DNA from 2 places in the Mesorhizobium sp. 43Arga genome. Region 1 is predicted to be linked to the other one. Evidence: riboswitches for the same ligand, from Rfam matches in the RefSeq annotation. Region 1 holds a riboswitch; the other holds the start of a gene.
The links. Region 1 has a riboswitch for cobalamin ahead of ACWGS8_RS19675 (aromatic ring-hydroxylating oxygenase subunit alpha). Riboswitches for the same ligand answer to the same signal wherever they lie in the genome.
Positions count from the first base shown of each region.

Region 1 (7,639 bases):
GGGGCACCATCGCCGTGGTCTGGACCACGATCACCATCCTGGTGCTGAAAGTGTTCGACATCGTGCTGACGATGACCAACGGCCAGTGGAACAGCCAGGTGCTGGCCAATCTGATGTTCGACTGGATGTTCCGCGGCGGCGGCGATTTCGGCCGCGGCGCCACAATCGCCATCATCATCATGATCGCGGTCATTCCAATCATGGTCTGGAACATCCGCCAGGCCAACAAAGAGACGGGAGGGCACTGAGATGGCCGTCGCGACCGGAAACTCCTTCGCCAGCCGCTTCGGCGTCCACATCGCGGTGCTGGTCTTCGTTGCCATCTGGACCATCCCGACGCTCGGCATTCTCGTCTCCTCGCTGCGCGTCAAGGACCAGATCATCGCCTCGGGCTGGTGGAATTCCTTTTCCAGCTCCACCCAGACCGAAGCCGGCCGCTTGCCTGCCGCCTCGACGCAAGTTCAAAAGGACGGCAAGTTCGTCCTTGAGGGCAACATCTTCGGCGATGGCGCCAAGCGCAACATCAGCGCCTTCGGCGTCAAGTCGGCGGCGCCGACGCAATATCCCGCCGGCACGACCGCCGATCTTGGAGACGGCGTGACCTTGCTGCTCAATGCCGATGGCAGTTTCGTCATGGCCTCGCCCAAGGCGTTCGAGGGCGATCGCGGCCAGCGCGTCTACTATGCCTCGTCGGCGCCGCCGAAATTCACCACCGAAAACTACAAGACCGTGCTGTTCTCCGAAGGCATCGGGCGCTCCTTCATGAATTCGTTGACGGTGACAATACCGGCGACCGTCATCCCGATCCTGATCGCTGCCTTTGCCGCCTACGCGCTGGCCTGGATGCGTTTTCCCGGCCGGGCGCTGCTGATCGCAGTCATCATCGGCCTCCTGGTGGTGCCGCTGCAGATGTCGCTGATCCCCTTGCTGAAGCTCTACAACGGCGTCGGCACGTTCTTCGGCGTACCATCGAAAACCTATCTCGGTATCTGGCTGGCGCATACCGGCTTCGGCCTGCCCTTTGCCATATACCTTCTGCGCAGTTACATCGCCGGCTTGCCGCGCGAAATCATGGAATCGGCGCGCATCGACGGCGCCAGCGATTTCGAGATCTTCGTCAAGATCGTGCTGCCGCTCTCGTTCCCGGTGCTGGCCTCCTTCGCCATCTTCCAATTCCTGTGGGTATGGAACGATCTCCTGGTGGCGATGGTTTTCCTTGGTACGGAAGCAGACCAGATCGTGCTGACGGCCAAGCTCAATGCGCTGCTTGGCTCACGCGGCGGCGATTGGGAGATCCTGACGACATCGGCCTTCGTGACGATCATCGTGCCGCTGATCGTGTTCTTCTCGCTGCAGCGCTATTTCGTCCGCGGGCTGCTTGCCGGTTCGGTTAAAGGAGGCTGAGACCATGCAATCCGCTTTGAAAGCCAGTTCGAACCCCGACCTCGCCATCGATCGCGACTGGTGGCGAGGCGCGATCATCTACCAGATCTATCCGCGCAGCTACCAGGATTCGAACGGCGACGGCATCGGCGACCTCAAAGGCATCATCGGACGGCTGCCCTACATCGCGGCGCTGGGTGCGGACGCCATCTGGATCTCGCCCTTCTTCAAATCGCCGATGAAGGATTTCGGCTATGACGTCTCGGACTATTGCGACGTCGACCCGATGTTCGGCACGCTGGCCGATTTCGACGCGCTGACGGCGGAGGCGCACCGGCTGGGGCTCAAGGTGATGATCGACGAAGTGCTGTCGCACACCGCCGACATCCATCCCTGGTTCAAGGAAAGCCGATCGAGCCGCGGCAATCCCAAGGCCGACTGGTATGTCTGGGCGGACGCCAGGCCCGACGGCACGCCGCCCAACAACTGGCTGTCGATCTTCGGCGGGTCGGCCTGGCAGTGGGACACCAGCCGCCAGCAATACTACCTGCACAATTTCCTGGCCGAGCAGCCCGACCTCAACTTCCACAACCGCGAAGTCCAGGACGCGCTGCTCGACGTCACCCGCTTCTGGCTGGAACGCGGTGTCGACGGCTTCCGCCTGGACACGATCAATTTCTACTTCCACAGCCAGGGCCTGGAAAACAATCCGCCGCTGCCGCCTGAAGAACGCAACGACCAGACCGCGCCCGCGGTCAATCCCTACAACTACCAGGACCATCTCTACGACAAGAGCCGTCCGGAAAACCTCGGCTTCCTCGAACGCTTCCGCGCTTTGCTCGACGAATATCCGGCAACCGCCGCTGTCGGCGAGGTCGGCGATTCGCAGCGCGGGCTGGAAGTCGTGGCGGCCTATACGGCCGGCGGCAAGCGCGTGCATATGTGTTATTCCTTCGACTTCCTGGCGCCGGAAAAGATCAGCGCCGCCAAGGTGCGTTCGGTGCTGGAGGCCTTCGGCAAGGTCGCCAGCGACGGCTGGTCGTGCTGGGCGTTTTCCAACCATGACGTGATGCGTCCGGCTTCGCGCTGGGCCGCCGGCGAGGCCGACCCTGTCGCCTATCTCAAGGTCATCTCGGCATTGCTGATGTCGCTGCGCGGCTCGGTCTGCATCTACCAGGGTGAGGAACTCGGGCTGGGCGAGGCCGAATTGCGCTTCGAGGATCTGCAGGACCCCTATGGCATCCGCTTCTGGCCGGAATTCAAGGGCCGCGACGGCTGCCGCACGCCCATGGTGTGGGATGGCGGCGCCAAGAATGGCGGCTTCTCCCAGGCCAAGCCCTGGCTGCCGGTGCCGGCAAAACATCTGGCGCAGGCGGTCGATGTCCAGCAAGGCGACCAGGCTTCACTGCTCGAGCACTATCGGCGCTTCCTGAGCTTCCGCCGCGCCCACCCGGCGCTGGCCAAGGGCGACATCACCTTCATCGAGAGCGAGGGCGACACCGTCGCCTTCACGCGCCGCGCCGGCAATGAGCAGGTTGTCTGCGTCTTCAACCTCGGCGCCAAGCCGGCCAAGGTTGACCTTGGCAGGCGATCCCTGCAACCTTTGCCGGGACACGGGTTTTCCGGTCAGGCGAACCCCGGTTCGGTCGAGCTTGGCGGCTATGGCGCCTGGTTCGGGCGCATCGACTGAATTTTTGCGAAATCACTGGGAGGAAACCAATGGCCGATGTCAATTTGAGGCAAGTGAAGAAGTCCTACGGCAATCTCAACATTCTCCACGGCATCGACCTCGATATCAAATCGGGCGAGTTCATCGTCTTCGTCGGTCCATCGGGCTGCGGCAAGTCGACCTTGCTGCGCTCGATCGCCGGGCTCGAGGAAATCACGTCAGGCGAGCTCAAGATCGATGGCGAAGTGGTCAACGATGTGCCGCCGTCCAAGCGCGGCATCGCCATGGTGTTCCAGTCCTACGCGCTCTATCCGCATATGACGGTCTACGACAACATGGCGTTCTCGATGAAGATCGGCAAGGAAAACAAGGCCGAGATCGACCGCCGCGTGCGCCAGGCCGCGGAAATCCTGCAGCTAACCAAATATCTCGACCGGCTGCCCAAGGCGATGTCGGGGGGCCAGCGCCAGCGTGTCGCCATCGGCCGCGCCATCGTGCGCAATCCTAAAGTGTTCCTGTTCGATGAGCCGCTGTCGAACCTTGACGCCGCACTGCGCGTCGCGACCCGCATCGAGATCGCCAAGCTCAAGGAATCGATGCCCAACACGACGATGATCTATGTCACCCACGACCAGGTCGAGGCGATGACGCTGGCCGACCGCATCGTGGTGCTGAAGGATGGCCATGTCGAACAGGTCGGCACGCCAATGGACCTTTACAAGAAACCCGGCAATCTGTTCGTCGCCCAGTTCATCGGCTCGCCGGCCATGAACATCCTGCCGGCAACCATCGACAAGACCGGCAACCCGACCGTCGTCAACCATGTCGGCGGCCGCAAGGCGACGGTGCCGATCACGACGCCCGCCTCGGCCAAGGGCGCGGCGGTCAGTTTCGGCGTGCGGCCGGAAGACCTGATGATCGCCAGCGGCGCGGACTATCTGTTCGAGGGAACGGTCGATTATATCGAGCAGCTCGGCGAGGTTCAGCTGGTTTATGTCGACATCGGCCGCGCCGACCTGCCGCTGGTGACCAAACTGCCGGGCAATGTCGAGGTCAAACGCGGTTCGGCATTGCGGCTGAGCGCCAACGCCGAGGACCTGCATATCTTCGATGCCGACGGACATTCCTTCGCGCTGCAAAGGCCGGAAGCAAAAGCGGCCTGAGGCCGCCAGCGCTAACGGGTCAAGGCGACAAAAAAAGCGGCGGGCCAGGCCCGCCGCTTTTTTTGGAAAGTCAGCTTCGGCTGTTAACGGCCGAAGAGGTTCCGGTCGCTACCCTGAGGAGCTGACTTCTGCACGTCGCCCGACGAATTGAGCAGCTTGTAGACAGGCGAGCCGTTCTCGCGGATCGAAGCCGTACGCGAGTTGTCAATCGAAGTTACGGAGGGCGAAGTTACGGCCGGCTGGTTGGCGCCTTTTGAGCCAAAATTGTCGCTGCCAGCGAAGGCGCTGCCGGAGATGGCCAGAACGGCGGCGGCAGCAAGGATGATCTTGTTCATGTTAGTCTCCTGAATTTCTGGATTTCGCAGGAATGGCCGGGCGAGCCGCCATTCCTGTAAACCGGCATTACCTGCCGAAGAGGTTGCGGTCAGCGCCCTGCTGAGCAGGCACCTGGGTGGCCGGAGCCGACTTGTCGACCGAAGCTGTGTAGGAATGGTCGACCGTAGCGGTCGGCTGGTTGGCGCCGTCGGAGCCAAAATTGTCGCTGCCCGCGAAAGCGCTGCCGGAAATGGCCAGGACGGCGGCCGCAGCAAGGATGATCTTGTTCATGTTGGTCTCCTGAATTTCTCAGAGTCGGCCAGAGCGGCGGGCGAAGAGCCTGCCATTAGCCGGCACCTGTTGTTAGTTGTTGCCGAAGAGGTTGCGATCGGCGCCCTGGGCAGGCGTCTGAGCAGCCGGTTCCGACTTCTTGGTCGAAGCGGTGTACGAGCTGTCGACGGCAGCAGTGGCTGCAGGGGCATTCGAACCATAGTGGTCGCTACCAGCGAAGGCGCTGCCGGAAATGGCCAGAAGGGCGGCGGCAGTGAAAACAATCTTTTTCATTTTTAGTACTCCAGTATTTTTTCCGTCCGTCTAGCGGCGTGTCTTGGGATTGAAATCGCGTCGTTCGGACTGCCTCGATGTGGGAAAGCCAGATCGCCGTTTCCAATCACGAAGTTGTTCCGTGTGGACCAAGAATCCACCACTTGAAATTGTGCCAGGGGCTCCCAAGTCAAACATTTTTCCTACTGATATCAGTTGTTTAGTTAAAACCAGCCGCAAGATCACAGACTGTATCGGAGGCCCAGCGTTCACACCCTCCTGCACGCACCGTCAACAGAAACGAACCGTTCGGTTCGATTTTAGAATCTGCTAATAGTCACTTTTCGAAACCGTTAACCTTTTTTGCTCCCTTTCCGGGTCGATTTTGACGGTCGGTACAATCGATTTTCGTGACGGCTGTCCGTGACCTGATCGTTGCGCATGCGTGTCGCGCCACATGGATGCGATGTCGCTTTCATGCCGATGTCGCAAACGCCGTCGTGATTAGATCATGTCATCTCAGGTGCCGCTTCGTGACGACGAGGCGGAGAATTGGGAAGCCGGTCAAAGTCCGGCGCTGCCCCCGCAACGGTGGTGGAGTTCAAGTCGCAACGGGAGACCACTGGGCGAAAGCCTGGGAAGGTGTCGCGACCGTCCGCAAGGACACTCCAGAGCCCGGAAACCAGCCCGAGAATTTGAACTCGACTGATCGCGGTGGGCGGTCAAGAGGCGGATGCTGCATGCCCGGCGCTCGCCGGCGCGTGGCCGATCCTTCCTCAATCACCACCATAGTCAGTCCTTGAACGAAGAGGACAGGACATGGACGCGCGCAACGATATGCTGAGGCTCTTGAACAGCCGCAGAGAGGGCTTCTCGCTCGAGCAGCCCTTCTACACCGATCCCGACTTCTTCAAGCTCGACATGGAGCTGATCTGGTATCGCGACTGGCTGTTCATTGGCCATGATTGCGAACTGCCCAAGCCCGGCAGCTTCATCACCGTGCAAATCGGCGACTATCCGGTCGTGCTGGTGCGCGATCAGCAGGGCAGGATCAACGCCTTCCACAATTCCTGCCGCCATCGCGGCAGCCGCGTCTGCAACACCGACAAGGGCATGGCCGCCAAACTGGTCTGCCCCTATCACCAGTGGACCTATGAGTTGGACGGAAGGCTGCTGTTTGCCCGCCAGATGGCCGAAGGTTTCGACAAGAGCCAGTTCGGCCTGAAGCCGGTCGCCTGCGAAAGCGTGGCTGGCTATATCTTCATCTGCCTGGCCAAGGAACCCGCCGACTTCGCACCGATGCGGGCGATGATCGAACCCTATCTCAAGCCGCACCGGCTCAGCGAAGCAAAGATCGCCTTCGAGAGCACCATCGTCGAGAAGGGCAACTGGAAGCTCGTCTGGGAAAACAACCGCGAGTGCTACCATTGCGCCGGCAACCATCCAGAGCTTTGCAAGACCTTCCCGGAAGCCCCGACGGTGACCGGCGTGCAAGGCGCCGACAGCGATCCGGAGATGCTGGCACACTGGGCCAAATGCGAGGCGGCAGGCCTGCCGAGCAAGTTCCGCATCGACCCGGCTGGACAATACCGCGCCACCCGCGCGCCGCTGCTGCGCGACGCGGTCAGCTACACGATGACGGGCAAGCGGGCGGTGAAGAAGAACCTGTCCGACAGCGTCTCGGCCGACCGCATCGGCACGTTGATGCACTATCATTACCCGACGACCTGGAACCATATCCTGATCGACCATGCCGTCACCTTCCGCGTGCTGCCGATCAGCGCCACGGAAACCGCGGTGACGACCAAATGGCTGGTGCACAAGGATGCGATCGAGGGCGTCGACTACGATCTTGCCGAACTCACCCATGTCTGGACCGAGACCAACGACCAGGACCGCCGCATCGTCGAGGAAAACGCTTTCGGCATCCTGTCGCCGGCCTATGAACCCGGCCCTTATTCGGAGCTGCACGAGGGCGGTGTGATCCAGTTCGTCGACTGGTACGCCCGCTTCATCGGTCCGCGTCTTGCCGACGACGGCCGGCCGGCCCTGCGCAGCGTTGCCTAGCGCATGGCGCCCAAAAGTGTTCCGCGGTTTTGGGATGACGCCATGCGCAAAATGAAAGGACAAGAGGGATGAATGCGATGACGGATCTTGGCCTCTATCGCCATCTCGACCAGATGGCGCCCTGGAACGACAGGCTGCAGGTGCTGGAAGTGATCGGCGTCAGCGACGAGGCGCCTGACGTCAAGACCTTCACCTTCCGCTCCGACAACCAGACCTGGTTCCGCTATAAGCCGGGCCAGTTCGTGACGCTGGAACTGCCGACGCCGGATGGGCCGCTGATGCGCACCTATACGCTGTCGTCGTCGCCGTCGCGGCCGTTCTCGATCGCGGTGACGGTGAAGGCGCAGGCAGGCAGCATCGGCACACGCTGGATGTTCGATCACCTTGTGCCCGGTTCGCACGTCAAGGCCTATGGACCGAACGGCGACTTTTCCCTGCACAGCCACCCGGCCGCCAAATATCTGTTCATCTCGGCCGGTTCCGGTGTGACGCCGATGAT
Region 1 is NZ_JBSKBO010000005.1:302,364-310,002, reverse strand. It holds gene ACWGS8_RS19710 (carbohydrate ABC transporter permease) at 1-248, shown strand, start outside; gene ACWGS8_RS19705 (carbohydrate ABC transporter permease) at 250-1,404, shown strand; gene bglA (beta-galactosidase BglA) at 1,409-3,073, shown strand; gene ACWGS8_RS19695 (ABC transporter ATP-binding protein) at 3,103-4,215, shown strand; gene ACWGS8_RS19690 (DUF680 domain-containing protein) at 4,299-4,550, opposite strand; gene ACWGS8_RS19685 (DUF680 domain-containing protein) at 4,618-4,821, opposite strand; gene ACWGS8_RS19680 (DUF680 domain-containing protein) at 4,894-5,094, opposite strand; cobalamin riboswitch at 5,578-5,778, shown strand; gene ACWGS8_RS19675 (aromatic ring-hydroxylating oxygenase subunit alpha) at 5,893-7,140, shown strand; gene ACWGS8_RS19670 (2Fe-2S iron-sulfur cluster-binding protein) at 7,218-7,639, shown strand, end outside.

Region 2 (7,639 bases), on a different contig from region 1:
CGCCGAGATGGCCGCCGGTGCGCGACACCGCGTCGACCAGTTCGAGGCGAAGCTCGGAGGCCAGTTGCGGCAGTTCGCTTTCGTCAAGCGCGCGCAGATCCGCCGGAATGCGGACCTTGTCGAGTAGCGGCGTATGCGGCGTTGCGTTCACGGGTGCTCAGGCTTTCTGTTCAACGGCGGGATAGGCCGCCGGCCGGCGAAAGTAAATGCGTGTCAGTGACGCGGGCCTGTCCCCCAAAAGGATAGCGCGTCGAAGCAGCTTATGCGACGCGCTTTCAAGTCCTTGTTTTCGTGTGTATCGTGGTCCCGAAACCGGGCCGCTTTTGGGCAAGGTTCATTAGTTTTCTGGCAGCGGGATGAACTCTTTCTCATCTCCAGGAACGATATCGAAGCGGCCCGTCTTCCATTCCTGCTTGGCCTGCTCGATGCGCTCCTTCGACGAGGAGACGAAATTCCACCAGATATAGCGCTGCGAGCCGAGCGAGGCGCCGCCGAACAGCATGAAATGCGCACCGGTTTGCGACGATATGATGATCTCGTCACCAGGCCGGAACACCAGCAGCCGCTCGGCCGGAAAGACGTCGCCCGAAATCGCGACCTCGCCTTCCAGCGTGTAGACGGCGCGCTCCTCCGCATCGGCCGGGATCTTCACGCTGGCGCCGGGCGCCAGTCGGAGGTCGGCATAGAGTGTCTCGGTGTCGGCCCGTACCGGGGAGCGCAACCCTTGAAAATCCCCGATGACGATGCGGCCGCGGACACCTTCGCTGTCGATCTCGGGCAACCGCAAGGCACCGGTGTTCTCGAACACCGGCGCCACTTCCTCCTTGTTGTCGGGCAAGGCCAGCCATGTCTGCAGGCCGGAGATCGACATCGGCGCGCCGCGCAGTTCCTCCGGCGTGCGCTCGGAGTGCACGATGCCACGGCCGGCGGTCATCAAATTAACGTCGCCGGGCTGGATCACCATTTCGGTGCCAAGGGAATCGCGATGACGAATCTTGCCGTCGAACAGGTAGGTCACGGTCGACAGGCCGATATGCGGGTGAGGACGGACGTCGAGAGCCTGTCCTGCCCGCAGGATCGCCGGACCCATGCGATCGAAGAAGATGAACGGCCCGACCAGCCGCCTCCTGGCGGTCGGCAGCGCGCGACGCACCTCGAAGCCGCCAATGTCCTTGGCGTTCGGGATGACCATCAGCTCGATCTGGTCGCTGGCAAAGGCGTCGCCGGCTTCAGGGTCTTTTCCGGGAAAGAAGCTCATGGACTCTCCTTGTCAGCGGTCGGTGGCCGCTTTAGCCGCGTCAGGCGAAGCGGATCGCCGCCTTCGCCCGCAGTTTGGCCGCCACCTCTTCGCGGTTGCGCGGATGCTGATGGGTTTCAAGCGAATCGAGCAGTTCGCGCGCCGATGCCGCAATGGCTTCGACGGCGTGGTCAAACGCATGCTGGTTCTGTTTCGAGGGCCGTGTCGTTCCGCTCAGCTTGCGGACGAACTGAAGGGCCGCGTCGCGGACTTCATCATTGGTTGCCGGCGGGTCAAAATTGAACAGGGTCTTGATGTTTCTGCACATCGCTTCCGTATCTCCTCTTGTCCTGGAGCCGTTTCAGGCGGGACGAGCTTAATCCTCAACCTTGATCGTGTCCAAAACCGGTAGGCTGCTCCGTGCCTCAATCCGCGTCGAGCGGCTCGGTTCCGACCGGCTTGCCGTCGCGCGACAGCCTGATCTTCTCGACCTTGTCCTCGGCCGCCTTCAGCAGGCGGTCGCAATGCGCCTTCAGCGCCTCGCCGCGCTCGTAGATCTTGATCGACTGGTCGAGCGGCACGTCGCCACGCTCCAGATCATCGACGATCTTCTCCAGCGCGTCGAGCGCCTGCTCGAAGCTCATCGCCTTGACGTCTTCGTTGGTTTCACCAGCCATCATTCATCCTTTCATCAGTCGCCCGACATGGGCGGCGACCGAAAATGCCAGTCCCTGCAGATCGTAGCCGCCCTCGAGCAGGCTGACGAGCCGGTTGCCGCTGTGGCGCGCGGCACGCTGCACCAGCTGGCCGGTCGCCCAGTCGAAATCGTCCTCGGTGAGGTTGATCTCGGCCAGCGGGTCGCGATGGTGCGCGTCGAACCCGGCTGAAATGATGATCAGATCGGGCGCGAAATTGTCGAGCGCCGGCAGCACGCGCGACAGGAAGGCATCGCGAAACACCTCGCTGCCGGTCTGCGGCGCCAAAGGCGCGTTGACAATGTTGCCGGCGCCGGTCTCGTTCTTCGCGCCGGTGCCGGGATAAAGTGGCATCTGGTGCGTCGAGCAATAGAGCACCGAGGGATCGTCCCAGAAGATATCCTGCGTGCCGTTGCCGTGATGCACATCCCAGTCGACGACCGCGACACGCTCGGCGCCATGCTTGTTCTGCGCATAGCGCGCAGCGATCGCCGCCGTGTTGAAGAAGCAGAAGCCCATGGCGGTGGCCTTTTCGGCATGGTGGCCGGGCGGCCGGGCGGCGACGAAGACATTGTCGGCACGGCCGGCAAAGACGTCGTCGACGGCGGCGTTGGCGGCGCCGATCGCGGCGATCACCGCCTGCCAGCTCTTCGGGCTGGCGGTGGTGTCGGCATCGATGCGGGCAATGCCCTCTTCGGGAATCGCGGCTCGCACACGGGCGACGAAATCGGCGGGGTGGGCGTAGAGGATGGTGGCCTCGTCGCCCTCCGGCGCCTTGACGCGATCGAGCGCGGCAAAGGCCTCGTCATCAAGTACGCGCTCGATGGCGCGCAGGCGGTCCGGCCGCTCGGGGTGACCGGGCGGCGTGATGTGCTCAAGGAAGATCGGATGCGTGTAGAGACGGGTTGTCATGCTCCCTATCTAGTGCCCCGGTGCAGCGATGGCCATGCATTGCAGCTTGATGACTGGGGAAAATCGCGCCTGCGTCCATTGGCGTCGCTGCGGGGATTGGCGCAGCCGCGGCTTCGGCGTAAGGTCGCCGTCACTGCCTGGTGCCCGCCGCAAGCGGGAGAATCGGGAACACGGTTGAACTCCGTGGCGTGCCCAACGCTGTGAGGGGGACCGCGCCGGTATATGCCACTGTCGATGACGGGAAGGCACCGGACGCGGGTTGATCCCGAGCCAGAAGACCGGCCTGGCAGGCATCGTCATCCGCATGGTCAGGCGGCTGGCATCAGAGCCACGTGCGTCCACTCGGACGCACAAAGTACGCTCTGGCGGTGTGAAACTATTGCAATCGCAAGGGGACGAGCGATGCCGGAACACATGACCGCTCCTATGGGCGACGGATTTGACCAGATGGCGCGTGACGCGGTCTATCGCGCCATGTTCACGCGGCGCGACGTGCGCAGCCATTTCCTGCCCGACGCGCTCGATGACGCGGTGCTGGCGCGGCTTCTGCTTGCCGCTCACCACGCACCGTCGGTCGGCTTCATGCAGCCGTGGAATTTCATCGTCATCCGCGACGCCGCGCGGCGGGCTGATGTGCGCGACCTGTTCCTGGCCGCGCGCGAACAGGAATTGCCTGAAATCGAAGTGGAAAGACAGGCGCTCTACCGCAAGCTCAAGCTTGAAGGCATCTGCGAAAGCGCCCTCAACATCTGCATCACCTGCGACCGCGAGCGCTCAAAAAACTCGCCGCTGGGACGCTGGCACAATCCGGAGATGGATCTCTACAGCGCGGTCTGCGCGGTGCAGAATTTCTGGCTGGCCGCGCGCGCCGAAGGCGTCGGGGTCGGCTGGGTCAGCATCATCGAGCCCCAAGCGTTGAAGAGCCTGCTGTCCATTCCCGAGCACGTGACGCCGATCGCCTATCTCTGCGTCGGCCGGGTTTCCGAGTTCGCACCCAAACCCGACCTTGAAACACACGGCTGGGGCCGGCGGCTGCCGCTGCCCGAACTGATCATGAGCGAGACTTTTTGCGGGCAAGGTGAGGCGCCGCTCAAGTCAGCGGTGGCGCGCCTCAACGCCTCCGATGCCGCGCCGACGACCACATGCCCGGCTGATCAGCGCGTCGCGCCAGCCGTGCCCCAGCGCGAGCCACCAAAGGAGGCCAGCGCCTTGTCCTTCAATTCCCGGAACTTCGACGACGCCTCGGCCAGTCTGATATCCCAGGCGGGGTCAGGCACCTGGCCGGCGATGGTCTTGAAATAGACCTGCATCAGGCAAGCGATGGCGAAGGGCTCGATGAAGGCCGCCTTGAAGGCCCAGGCGAAGACGATGGCGAGCACGAAGGCCCAGCCGGCGAGTTGTCCGGGCATGATGAAGAGAATGGCGCCGGCCGGAGCCAGCATAGCCAAGAAGATGACGAAGGACACGCCCCACATGATGACCGCCAGCCAGACCGCATTCTTGACCATGGTCTTGCCGTTCTGGGCATAGAGCACCACGCCTTGGCGCGCCGTCTCGAAGGGCGAGGACGAATTGATGCGGATGTTGTAGCCGAGGATGATCTCGTCGACATAGGTCAGCGACAGGCGGATCACCGTGTTGATGAAGGAGACCAGGCCGCTCAGGCCCGGAATGGGCAGGAAGGCGGCAATGCCGCCGAGCAGGCCGGTGATGGCGCGGATGGCGCCCTTGACCAGTTGGTCGACGACGAAAAGGATGTTGGCCTCGGCGAAACGCTCGGTCACGACCTGCCTGGCATAGGCGATCTGGTTCTGGCCGTCGGGGACATCCCGGCCGTCGATCAGATGGACCATAACGGCGATATGGCCGGCCTTGACGACGTAGAGAATGTATTCGCGGATCCAATAGACGGCGATCGAAACGACGCCGAAGCCGACCACGCCGCCCCAAAGGGCAAAAGACATCGGCCCGTCAGGATCGGTGGAGATATGGCCGACGCCGTAGCCGACCGACGCACCGGTGCCGGTCGCCACGATATAGGCCAGCGTGATGCCGAAATAGATGATCATGCGAAAGACAATGAAGGGCCAGGTCCGCATCATGATGGACACCGACCTGCCGATATCGAAATCCCACATGCCCGAATCTCCCCTCAGAGATGGCTGGGAAGGATGCGCTCAGCCTCGCGATTGTCAATCGCGGGCTGTGATCAGCGGGGCGCCCAACGAGGATTTAGTTCTATTGCAAAGCTGGTTTTCTGAGCAGTCCCTCGAGCAGTTGCTTGAACGCCGCAACGACGATCTTCGACGTCGCTTCGGGGTCGTTCGAATTGGCGATCCGCTGCGCCGCCTGGCTGCTCGCCCCGTTGATCAGCCGCGCGGCGGTCTCGGGGTCGACGCTCGGGACGACCACCCCTTCCCCCTGCAGTGCGGTCAGATGATCGGTCATTGAACCGACGCAGGCATTGGCATTCGGCCATTGTGCCGGATCGCCCAGCACGGCCGGACCGTCGCGGAACATGATGCGCTGGATTTCCGGCTCCAGCGCCATTTCGATATAGGTCGTGCATTCGTCGACGAAGTGCTGCCAGCGGGTCGGCGCTCTCGACGCGACCTCATTCACCCGGGCCGCCATCTCGCCGTCGATTTCGGCGATAACGGCCTCCAGCAGCCCCTTCTTGTCGCCGAAGTGGTGATAGAGGGCGCCGCGCGTCAGCCCGGCCGATGCCGTGAAATCATCCATCGACGCTTCGGCATAACCGATCGTGCCAAAGGCCTGGCGGGCGGCGGCGATCAGCTTGGCGCGCGTCTCGGCGATCATTTCCTTGCGGGGTCTGTGCATTTCCGTCTGGTCCTATTCACATACGCTTCGTATGCCAATTGACATACGTCACGTATGCCCTATCTAGTTCTCATACGCTTCGTATGTAATTGTCGAACCGGCCTTTGTCGAGGAACCCCATGCAAAACCCCTATTCGGAAATTTTCCGCGCCCCAGGAGCCAAGGGCTTTGCAGCCGCCGGCTTCATGGCCCGCCTCCCCATCGCCATGGCGCCGATCGGCATCGTGGCGATGCTGTCGCAGACGCGCGGCGAATATTGGCTGGCCGGCGCTGTCTCCGCGGCATTCGCGCTGGCCAACGCTTTCCTGGCGCCGCAGATATCAAGACTGGTCGATCGCCTTGGCCAGACGCGGATCGTCGTGCCCACGACGATCATCTCCGTGCTCGCCTTCATCACGCTGGTTGCGGCCGCCAATCGGGACTGGCCGGTCTGGACGCTGTTCGTGTCGGCGCTGCTGGCAGCGGCCATGCCCAGCATGCCGGCCATGGTGCGCGCGCGCTGGACCGAACTCTTCCGGGGCCGCCCCGAAATGAACACCGCCTTCGCCTTCGAATCGGCGGCGGATGAACTGGTCTATATCGCCGGGGCATCGCTGTCGGTCGGCCTGAGTGCGGCCCTGTTCCCCGAAGCGGGCATGCTGGCAAGCACACTGTTCCTCGCTCTGGGCTCGACCGCGTTCATCCTGCAGAGATCGACCGAGCCGCTAGTGCGCCCGGTGGACCATGGCTCGACCAGCTCGGCGATCCGCCTGCGGCCAGTGCAGATCATCACCTTTGCCCTGATCTTCATCGGTGCCACCTTCGCGACGACGGAAGTGAGCACGGTGGCGATCACCAAAGAACTCGGCCAGCCCGGCGCCGCCAGCCTCGTCATCGGTGTCTACGCGCTGGGGTCGTTCGTGCTCGGCATCATTGTCGGCGCGCTCAATCTGAAAGCACCACTGCAACGCCAGCTTGCCATCGCGGTCGCGCTTGTCGCGCTCGGCACCTTGCTGCCGCTCACCGCCAACAGCGTGCCGCTTCTGGCACTGACTGTCTTCATCAGCGGCGTGGCGATCTCGCCGACCTTCATCACGGCCTTCGGCCTGATCGAACGGCATGTGCCCGAAGCGATGCTGACCGAGGGCATCACCTGGGTGACCACCGGGATCGGCATCGGCATGGCGCTGGGCTCCTTCGCCGCCGGCGCCGTGGTGGATGCGTTCGGCGCCCAGAACGGGTTCTGGGTCTCGGTGGCATCAGGCACGATCGCGCTCGCCACCGTGCTGCTCGGCCAGCGCATCCTGGCCACCCATAAATGCGACTTGGACGGATGCGAAGCAGCAGCCGTCCCCGTGGAATAGCTCGGCCTCTGCTAGGGCCGGGCGTGCCGCCCTATGCGGCAGGATCGGAAATACGCATCCAGTGCAGTCGTGGCAACGCGAAAAGCATTGTCGGCGCGCCATGCAACATCACCTCCCGCTCGAAGGCGAAGCCGCATTTCTCCAGCACCCGCCGCGATGCCGGGTTGGCGGCGCGGACGAGGCCAATGACCCGGTCGGCATGCAGGGAGCCGAACGCGGCGTGCAGCCCGGCCCTGACCAATTCGGTGGCATAGCCATGTCCCCAGCTCTGGGGGTGAAGATGGTAGGACAGGTTCATGCCGTCGAAATCCGCCGATACGGTGACGCCGCCGAAGCCGACCAGCTTGCCGTCGGCCTCGACCGCCCAGCGGCCGAAGCCATGCTTGTCCCAATGGCCGATGTCACGCGCCAGCCTGGCGGCGCTCTGCTGGGGTGTATCCGCGACGGGGTCGGGGCGATGGGCGACAAGTTCATGGCGCGAAAAGAGATCGACCAGGAAATCCAGATCCGCCTCCGTTGGCCGTCGCAGCAAAAGCCGTCCACCGCGCTGGCTCAAAGGCAATGACGCGTTCATGCCGCCATCTCCCGGCAAAGGGGTCGGTTACCCCTTC
Region 2 is NZ_JBSKBO010000004.1:287,033-294,671, reverse strand. It holds gene dxs (1-deoxy-D-xylulose-5-phosphate synthase) at 1-151, opposite strand, end outside; gene ACWGS8_RS17050 (pirin family protein) at 338-1,258, opposite strand; gene ACWGS8_RS17045 (DUF2277 domain-containing protein) at 1,299-1,565, opposite strand; gene ACWGS8_RS17040 (exodeoxyribonuclease VII small subunit) at 1,663-1,914, opposite strand; gene ACWGS8_RS17035 (histone deacetylase family protein) at 1,918-2,844, opposite strand; cobalamin riboswitch at 2,966-3,145, shown strand; partial or broken gene bluB (5,6-dimethylbenzimidazole synthase) at 3,247-3,906, shown strand; gene ACWGS8_RS17025 (hypothetical protein) at 3,999-4,982, opposite strand; gene ACWGS8_RS17020 (TetR/AcrR family transcriptional regulator) at 5,083-5,685, opposite strand; gene ACWGS8_RS17015 (MFS transporter) at 5,805-7,028, shown strand; gene ACWGS8_RS17010 (GNAT family N-acetyltransferase) at 7,060-7,602, opposite strand; gene ribB (3,4-dihydroxy-2-butanone-4-phosphate synthase) at 7,638-7,639, opposite strand, start outside.
Region 2: linked by a shared signal. The riboswitch ahead of bluB (5,6-dimethylbenzimidazole synthase) and the one ahead of ACWGS8_RS19675 (aromatic ring-hydroxylating oxygenase subunit alpha) in region 1 are both predicted to bind cobalamin.